One region of the Proteus sp. Marseille-Q3619 genome, then DNA from elsewhere that is predicted to be linked to it. Evidence: predicted binding sites of a transcription regulator. Region 1 holds the regulator's gene; each other region holds the start of a gene.
The links. The regulator PhoB, encoded in region 1, activates phosphate uptake and scavenging genes when phosphate is short. The targets are predictions, from matches to a motif close to CTGTCATAAAACTGNCNNAT.

Region 1 (3,292 bases):
TTTATCACCAATAATATTGAATATTAGCGTCATTTAAAGTTACCATTAATTAATAATATTAAAATTTAACACTACGATATTAGTTTTTATTGATATTAAAAAGATTAAAAAAGGACAAAAAAGCCTTTATCACTGATTGAATAGAAGTGATAAAGGCTTTAAAAAAGACATTCTGCTAGTGTGTTTTTTTAGCAGTAAGCAATGTTTGAGGAAGGATAAAAGAGAATGTACTCCCAACACCTACTTTACTTTCAATATTCAATTGAGAGTGATGATGAAGCAACGATTTTTTCACAATCGCCAAACCTAAACCAGTACCGCCAGAATGACGAGAGCGAGCTTTATCTACGCGATAAAAACGCTCTGTTAAACGTGTTAAGTGTTCAGCGCTGATCCCCGCCCCATTATCTGAAACACTAAATAACATACCTTGGGGTATTTTCTTCCAACTCACTTTGATTGTTGTACCCTCTTCAGTGTGATTAATGGCGTTATACACTAAATTAGAAACAGCACTACGCAGTTGCTCTTCATTACCACGAACAGCCCACTCTTCATCAACATCAAAAACAATCTGATGTTGACCTTGGCTTAGTGAGTTCGCTTCTTGTTGTAATAAAGCCAAAATGGCAGGAATATCAACAATTTTGTTTAAATCAATATGAGGAGCAGATTCGATACGAGAAAGCTGTAAGAGTTGCTGAACAAGCGTATCCATACGTTTAGCCTGCTCTTGCATCGTAACTATCGCCTTATGCTCTGCGGGTTTTGCTACACTATTTTCTTCCATCATCTCAAGATAACCTTGAATAACGGTTAGTGGTGTTCTTAGCTCATGACTGACATTAGCAAAAAAATCACGTCGTGAGTTTTCTAGTTTATTTTTTTCTGTTACATCGCGCGCCACCATTAAGCGCTGATCTTCGCTATATGGCATCACACGAAACTCAACAATAGAGCCATTATTTAGTGAAATAGTTAAGGGGCGACTAAAATCACCTGCGGTAAAATAGTGCAAAAAATCAGGATAACGTAATAAGTTAAAAATATTTTGCCCATTATCATCAGGCCAGCGAAAGCCTAATAGATGTTGAGCTAGACTATTACACCAAAAAATATTCCCTTCATTTGTCATCATCACAACAGCATCGGGTAAACTTTCAGCCCCGCTTCTAAAACGTTTAATTAAGTCGCCTAATTCTCTGCGTCGTTTACGATTACGTTGTTGGGTCTGTCGAATACCATAAAAAATAGGCTCCCATCCCCCTCTCCCTTCCGGAGGTAATACAGAGCGATCTAACCATAACCATTTAGATAATTTCAGCAAATTATAGGCATGCCACACAAGGGCACTGAGAAGCGATGCCACCAGCAACCAAGGAAGATGCCCAATAAAAAGCGATAATATAAAGGCAGGCAAGCAAAATAGACATAGCCCCCAAACGAGGGCTTTCCACGATAGTCGTTCTAACACCTGACGATTACTCCCATATTGACTTAGAAACGGGCAGAAAAACGATATCCCGTTCCACGTACTGTCTGTATCATTCTGTCATGGCCATCTTCTTCAATAGCCTTACGTAAACGACGAATATGCACATCAACAGTACGGTCTTCGACATAAACATTGGTTCCCCAAACGTAGTTTAGCAGTTGTTCTCTGCTATATACGCGTTCAGGATGTGTCATAAAAAAGTGTAGGAGTTTAAATTCGGTAGGGCCCATATCAATCGGCTTATCTTGACTTGTGACGCGGTGAGAAACAGGATCAAGACCGAGTCCATTGAATTCAATAACATCTTCCGCTGACATCGGTGATAAACGCCGTAAAATCGCCTTCACTCGGGCAACAAGCTCTTTAGGTGAAAACGGTTTGATAACATAATCATCAGCACCCGTCTCTAGGCCTTGGACTTTATCTTCTTCTTCCCCTTTTGCCGTTAGCATAATAATGGGAATATCACGGGTATTACTTTCCCGCTTCATCTGTTTTATTACCTGCAAGCCTGATCCACCAGGGATCATCCAATCTAATAAAACCAGATCAGGGTAAGGATCGATAAGAAAACTCAATGCAGAATCATAGTCTTCTGCTTCAATAGGTTGAAAACCATTTTGTTCCAAAACAAAACAGATCATCTCTCGAATTGCGGTTTCATCTTCAACAACAAGAATACGCCTTGCCATACTCTATCCTGTGTAATGTATATAGAGGGTCAAAATGATTATGATGCACTTTTATGACAGATTTATGACTAGCCTTAACATTACTGAAATAGATCCCTGTTGTTAAGGTAAATAAATCATTTTTTGGTGAAATATCACTCAAAAAAGGGAGTTATTGTTGAGTTTTCACTAAAAAAGCAAGGTGCGCTATACTCTTCACCAGATAAAAAAGAGGGATAGCAATGCGGATTATTCACACATCAGACTGGCATTTAGGGCAATATTTTTTTACTAAGACTCGAGCTAAAGAACACCAACAGTTTCTTGATTGGTTATTAGCACAAATTAAACATTACCAAGTTGATGCTCTGATTGTTGCGGGTGATATTTTTGATACTGGCTCCCCTCCAAGCTACGCCCGAGAGCTTTATAACCGTTTTGTTGTTGCTATTAGAGATACACAATGTCAGCTCGTTATTCTAGGTGGTAATCACGATTCGGTGGCAACACTAAATGAATCAAAATCACTGTTGGCATGTTTAAATACGACCGTTATTGCCAATGTTCATGCTGAAACACCACAAGCTCCGTTAATTCTTCCTAAAAAAGATAACACTCCAGGAGCATTACTTTGTGCAATCCCTTATCTACGCCCTAGAGACATGATCAGCAGTAAAAGTGGGCAATCAGGTGCTGAAAAACAAACAGCCTTAAAAGAAGCGATTGCTGAATATTATCAAGCTCAATATCAAGCAGCTCTCGAATTACGTCAGCAATTAAATGTCGATATTCCCATTATTGCAACGGGTCATCTCACCACGATTGGAGCGAGTGTGACAGATTCCGTCCGTGAAATTTATATCGGCACCTTAGAAGCCTTTTCAGCAACCCTATTTCCTGAATTTGACTATATTGCCCTTGGTCATATTCATCGCCCTCAAGTGGTGAATAAATCAGGTCATATTCGTTATAGCGGCTCTCCTATTCCGTTAAGTTTTGATGAATGTGGACAACAGAAAAGTATCTGCCTTATCGATTTTGAGCAAGAAAAATTAACTAACCTCACACTATTACCTATTCCTGAATTTCAGTTACTACGCACTATCAGTGGTTCATTAAAAGAAAT
Region 2 (3,292 bases), 1.4 Mb from region 1:
CATTAGCCGCATGTGGACCATAAGCGGCAACCCGTAATTGTGCTCCTGTATGCTCTTGAGACTCTTCTTCTGAGTTACCGTAATTCACCACCATAACCGCACCATCTTTAGTGATAAGTGCCTGTGTTAACCCACTGGATTTCACATCAGCTTCAATAATTTGGCTTGAATGCGCATGATCAGCAGTCACGATAATCAGAGTGTCGCCGTTTTGTTTAGCAAAATCTAAACCGATTTGTACGGCTTCATCTAGTGCAACAGTTTCACCAATTTGTCCGCAAGGATTCGCATTATGATCTTGCTTATCGATAGAAGCACTTTCGACTTGTAAGAAGAAGCCATTTTCATTGGTTTTCAGCAAATCGATCGCTTTTTTGGTCATTTGTGCCAGTGTTGGCGCATTCGGATCAAGTTTAGCGTTAGGTTTGCACTCTAAAGGTGGGTTATTTAAATTACCGTGGTAAGTCGCTTTAGGGCCTTCCCATGCCACTGCCATATTGCCTTCATGGAATAAACCTAGTACAGGCTTATCTTGGTTCGCAAGCGTAATCGCATCGAGTGATTTGGCATCTTTCACGATTTGATAACCACGCTCAATGGCTTGTTGCTCTAACGTTTTGCCTTTGTATTCACCCGCCACTGCGGTTTGAGCAAAACTTTTTGCTCCACCACCTAATGTGACATCAGCGCGAGTCACTAATAATTGCTCAGAGATAGAACCTCTACCGCCATTTTCCAATGCGTTTGTTGAGCATTTCTCTAAGGTTTCAACAGGGCCATAGCATTTGCGTCCTGTTACATGCGAGAACAGAGCCGCAGGTGTTGCATCTTGAATTTCAGAGGTTGTCACGTTCCCTGTCGCCTTTCCATTGGCTTTTGCTAATTCCAAAATAGTTTGGTGATCCTTACCAAACACATCAATCCCTAATGCACCATTATAGGTTTTCACACCCGAAGCCCATGCTGTCGCAGAAGCGGCAGAGTCTGTTACATAATTAGGTTTTTGGGTTTTTCTGTCTAAAGCGTAGTGTGTGTATTGACCCGTAATAGGTAAGGCATCGATACCTTTAAAGAAACCACCCGCACCTTCGGCATAGTTACGAGCAACGGTGATTTCAGAATCCCCCATACCATCACCAATAAAGAGGATTACATTTTTCGCTTGGTTATTATTTAAAGCTGCTTTTAATGTCTCAGTTTGATCTTGAGTCATACGGCGAGCACCGCCAAATTCCGTGATATTACCTTTTGCTGCACGATCTTGAGCTAAAATGGCATCAGCAGCAACGGGAGCAGCAAAAGAAGAGAAACTCGCGCCAGCTAATAGCGTTGTTACAATAACGGATAAAATAGAACGTTGGTAACGATGAGACATAGCTTTTTCCTTGCACTCTAAAGTAAAAAAACAGGGTTAATGTTTTAAGTCAGGAAAAGCTTACGGCAGTTAAATGACAGAGAAATGAAGAGTAAACGCGATTTTGATGACAGCTTTATGACAGGTTGGTGACAAATCAGAAGCTTATGCCGTTTATCATCACTCATAAGCTTCTGTCATTATCAATATTAATGTTCTTTAGTTAATGCTTTCGCACCGAGATATAGCGTTTCACACCAAGAGATATAATCATGCCCACTTGCCATTTCTAGCGATTGAACTGGGTAACCTTTTTGTTCTAAAACCAGTTTAAGATGGCGATTATTATTTAAAATCCCCCCTTTATCACCACGGTTTTCAAATAACCCAGCCTCTAAGAAAAACTGTAATGGTTTTTTATCTGCTTGCTCAAATTGTCGAATAAGCCATTCAGGCTCTTCATTTTCAGGCGCCCACCAATAAGAGCCTGACATACTCAGCACTTTACCAAAGCGATCAGGACGATTAAATGCCACCCATGAAGACGCTAATCCTCCATAACTCGAACCCGCCACAATGGTTTCTTCTCCTGATACGTGAATACCTTTCTCTTTTTCTAACCAAACAAAGAGTTCATCTGCCAAGAAACGGTAAAAATCAGGATTTGGTGGTAACTCAACACTACGACGATCACTATCAATACTATCAACAAATAAGATCATCATCGGTGCCAATTTCCCTTCTTCGATCTGTTTATCAAAAAACCGATCAATACCATATTGGCGACGATAAGTTTGACCATCAAATAACACTAAGAGTCGAGGTACTTCCATTTTTTTAGCAGGCTGGTAAAGCGCTATTTCACGATCGTTATTTAAGATCTGACTGTGAAAACGCACAATTTCTGTGTTGCCTTTCATTTTTCTATCAAGAATATCAGGCAATTGGCATTCACGTTGACTATCTAACGATAATAAAGAAAAGTGATTATAAATATCCTCAGATTTGCTTGGTGAATCTTGAGAATTCAGCGGATCTGCCTGTGCTGTGGTTAAAATAGCGCGACGCTGTTCGAATGGCTCTGCATTTTCAATGATAGGCACATCAGGTGCTAATTTATATTGCATTAATGTATCGTTAGGTACGATATAGCTACGATACCAAATATCACTATTGGCTAAATGGGTTAATGGATCATGATTACCATCGGGTGATCCCAATAAATAGACATTCTTTTTTGCACCTTGCCATAAAAAAGTCACTAACTTTTTATCCTTATCATAAGGCTCAATAAGGGGTGCACCTTCGTGACGTACTTGTTGCCAAAATGCCTGAATATTTTGTTGATTCAATTGATGAGCAAGTATTTGTAAACGAGGGCTAATAGGTGCAATTCCCGCATCTTTATCTAAAGGCTGATAAGGCTGTGTTATCAGTGTGAATTGCCACGGTTTTCCCACCTCACCTTGTGCAATTAATTGATAACTCGTAGTTTCAGGTAATAAAAAGCGTACTTTTTGTTGCCCATCCGCAGGAACATCTTTTAATAAGCTACGGATATGTGTGCCATTTTGGGTTTCTAATCGTAGATTTTGTACCCCTTTCACATTCAGTTCGGCATAACGTTGACTCTCTAAATACGTGGTAAAACACAGCGCATTGTTGTTATCAAACTGACCTGTTATTTCTTTGCCTTCAGTTACGGTTAAGCAATTGGAAAAACTAGGGAAAGATGCCATTAATGCACATATCATCAGAGGAATTCTCACTTTATTATTCTCGTTATAAACTATTGTGAGAAACAATAGTAATGATAATTGTTATCAATTCAATAAAAATTAAGTGTGTACAAATTTATAATAAATTTGATACCCCAGCGAAAAATAATAAAATAATCATTATCACTCCCTATGTGATAGCAAGATAAAGTCAATAATT
Region 3 (3,292 bases), 200 kb from region 1:
CTAACGCAGCCTGAGCGGTCTGTTTTCCTGACCACACTTTTTCTAACTCTTCATCAACGATTTCTCGAGTTTGCAGGAAATTACCAAAGCGTAATCCTTTGGAATTGGCGGTAGGTTCAGAGGTTGTCATTTGTAATATTGCCGTATCTGCGCCCGGATTTTGCTGATAAAAGCCTTGCTGTTGTGTTAACGCATAAGCGGCTTTAGTCACCGGTAAATAACCTGTTGCTTGGTGCCAATCGGCTTGTACTTCAGGGCTTGAAAGATAGGTAAAGAATTTGGCAACACCGTTATATTCGGCATCTGGACGTCCCGACATAACCCATAAAGACGCTCCGCCAATAATGGTATTCGCAGGTTTTTGTACAAGAGAATCGTCATAAGGTAATTGGCTAACACCAATATCAATCCCTTTCATATTCTCTTTAATGCCCGCAAAACCTGCTGATGATTCCATCACCATGGCGCATTCTTGGGTATAAAACAGTGGCATTGCATCCGATTGACGTCCGCCATATTTGAAAATACCAGATTTCGACCAATCTGCCATTTGTTGAATATGATTAACGAAAGGCGCTTTATTAAAAAGGAAGGTAGTGTCAAAACCATCGAAACCGTTATTTTTTGTCGCAATAGGTAAATTATTACGCGCACCAAAATTTTCGATTTGTGTCCATGATTGCCATGTGGTGGTAAATCCACATTTTACTCCAGAATCGAGCAGTTTCTGAGAAACAGCTTCCATCTCTTTCCATGTTTTTGGTGGTTGCTCTATGCCTGCTTTTTTAAAGAGGGCTTTGTTGTAATAAAGTACAGGCGTAGAGCTATTAAACGGCAGTGACATCATTTTTCCATCGCTGGTGGTGTAATAGCCCGTGACAGTTGATAAATAACTATTAGGATCAAAAGGCTCGTTAGTTTTTTCCATTAATTGATAAACAGGAAAAACGGCTTTTTTTGCCCCCATCATGCTCGCTGTGCCCACTTCAAAGACTTGCACAATAGCGGGTTGGTTTTTAGCACGAAATGAAGCCACTGCACTGGTCATCGTTTCAGCGTAAGTGCCTTTATAAACGGGTTTTATCTCATATTCAGATTGACTGGCGTTAAAATCAGAGGCGATTTGATTTACTTTTTGACCGAGCGCACCTCCCATTGCATGCCACCATTCAATTTGTGTTTTTGCGTGTGTAGGAGAAGTAAATAACGCCATTGCAACAGCAAGACCTGTTATTGATTTTATCGACATGCAGAATTTCCTTTTTAATCGAAAGTTAAAGGTGCAATCTAATCTGCGAATTACCCTAAATGTTGTTTATGACAAATGGGTGACAATTAAATGAAGATATATTGATGGTATGACTGTCAAATTGCTGTCATAAATGGTTGTCATGATGTCGGCACAAATGAAAAGGAGAGAGAAATGAAGATAGCTGCTCACCGAGGTTTTTCTGGAAAAGCGCCTGAAAATACATTGGCTGCGTTTAAAATGGCGATTGATTTTGGGTGCGAATGGATTGAAACGGATGTGCAATTAACCGCGGATCATGTTCCTGTGCTTATTCATGATAAAACAGTTAATCGTTGCACGAATGGGCAAGGTGCTGTGCGTTTTCATACCTTAGATGATTTACATCGCCTTGATGCAGGAAGTTGGTTTAGTTCACTCTATCAAGGTGAGAAAGTTCCTTCTTTAAGACAAGGATTGCAGCTTATTAAGCGTTCAGGAACAAAGCTCAATATTGAATTGAAAACATGGCCTGATGATGATGTTGAACGTTTATGTTTAGCGGTTTCTGACATGATAAAAAGTGCAGATATTCCGAATGAGCAAATTTTATTTTCTTCTTTTGATACGCATGCACTGATCGTTATGAAACGATACCTGCCTTTTATTCGCAGAGGCCAATTGTGGGATGAAATTCCTGATAATGCGTTAGAAACACTAAAAGCGATCGATGGTTTTAGTGTGCATTGTAATTACAAATATCTCACACAAGAACAAGCTCAAATGTTGAAACAAGCGGGTTATGAAATTTATTGTTATACCCCGAATAATCCTGAAGAAGTGAAAGATTTTGAGCAATGGGGTGTTGATATGCTGATCACTGATATGCCTGATGTTTATCTACCAAATGTTGATCAAATAGCAAAGTGAAAAAGCACTAACAATCCTGCTTACTTGTATTGAATAAGGCGTTATTGATGTGTTTGATGACGCCTTTTATCCTTTTCTTTCCGTATTTTAATTACAGAAATTAAATAAGAGAAACGTTGAGTAATAGATGTTTTCTTTACATTCTCTGCTATTATCCTGCGCAATTAATGAATAGATATTATTCAACTAGGTAATATTTATCTCATTAAAAATAAAAATGGGGAAAATGGTTAGCAAATATGGCGACCTTATCAACCCAACCTCTAAGAGTAGAGGTGCATTATTTCTACTTTAATTGCCAATAATATAATTGAGAGTGAAATATGAAAGAACTCGTTGTTGTTGCCATTGGAGGCAACAGTATTATTAAAGACAATGCTAGCCAGTCTATCGCTCATCAAGAACAAGCAGTACAAGAGGTTGCAGCCCATATTAGTGATATGGTGGCTGAAGGGTATAATATTGTTTTAACTCATGGTAATGGGCCACAAGTAGGGCTTGATTTACGTCGCGCTGAAGTGGCGCATGTGCAAGAAGGTTTACCGTTAACACCTTTGGCCAACTGTGTTGCAGATACACAAGGCGGTATCGGCTATTTAATACAACAAGCGTTAACGAATAAGCTTCGTGTTCAACAAAATAAACAAGCAGTTACCCTTATCACACAAGTTGAAGTAGATAAAAACGATCCTAATTTTGTTTCTCCAACAAAACCTATTGGTGCATTTTTCTCTGAACAAGAGATGGTGCAATTAAAGCAAGAAAATCCTCAATGGCATTTTGTTGAAGACTCTGGTCGTGGTTATCGTCGTGTTGTTGCCTCTCCAATTCCACAACATGTTATTGAATCTAGTGCAATTAAGTCACTATCAGAATGCGGCTATGTTGTTATTGCTGTGGGTGGCGGTGGTATTCCTGTGATTAAAAATGAACAGGGAAATTACCAAAGTGTCGATGCCGTTATTGATAAAGACTTGTCATCAACATTGCTAGCAAAAGAATTACATGCAGATATTCTTATCATCACCACAGGTGTTGAAAAAGTTTGTATTCATTTTGGTAAGCCAGAACAAAAAGCATTGGGTGAAACCTCGGTTGAGGAAATGACACAATATATGCATGAAGGGCATTTCC

Region 2: the regulator PhoB is predicted to act here: its motif matches at 1,480-1,499, upstream of phoA (alkaline phosphatase).
Region 3: the regulator PhoB is predicted to act here: its motif matches at 1,363-1,382, upstream of ugpB (sn-glycerol-3-phosphate ABC transporter substrate-binding protein UgpB).

Annotation. Positions count from the first base shown of each region.
Region 1 covers NZ_CBDIMP010000001.1:2,925,539-2,928,830, reverse strand. The annotation lists gene phoR (phosphate regulon sensor histidine kinase PhoR) at 176-1,474, opposite strand; gene phoB (phosphate regulon transcriptional regulator PhoB) at 1,498-2,187, opposite strand; gene sbcD (exonuclease subunit SbcD) at 2,409-3,292, shown strand, end outside.
Region 2 covers NZ_CBDIMP010000001.1:1,565,040-1,568,331, forward strand. The annotation lists gene phoA (alkaline phosphatase) at 1-1,375, opposite strand, end outside; gene ACWPWK_RS07145 (alpha/beta hydrolase-fold protein) at 1,564-3,123, opposite strand.
Region 3 covers NZ_CBDIMP010000001.1:2,721,605-2,724,896, forward strand. The annotation lists gene ugpB (sn-glycerol-3-phosphate ABC transporter substrate-binding protein UgpB) at 1-1,249, opposite strand, end outside; gene ACWPWK_RS12560 (glycerophosphoryl diester phosphodiesterase) at 1,424-2,158, shown strand; gene ACWPWK_RS12565 (carbamate kinase family protein) at 2,482-3,292, shown strand, end outside.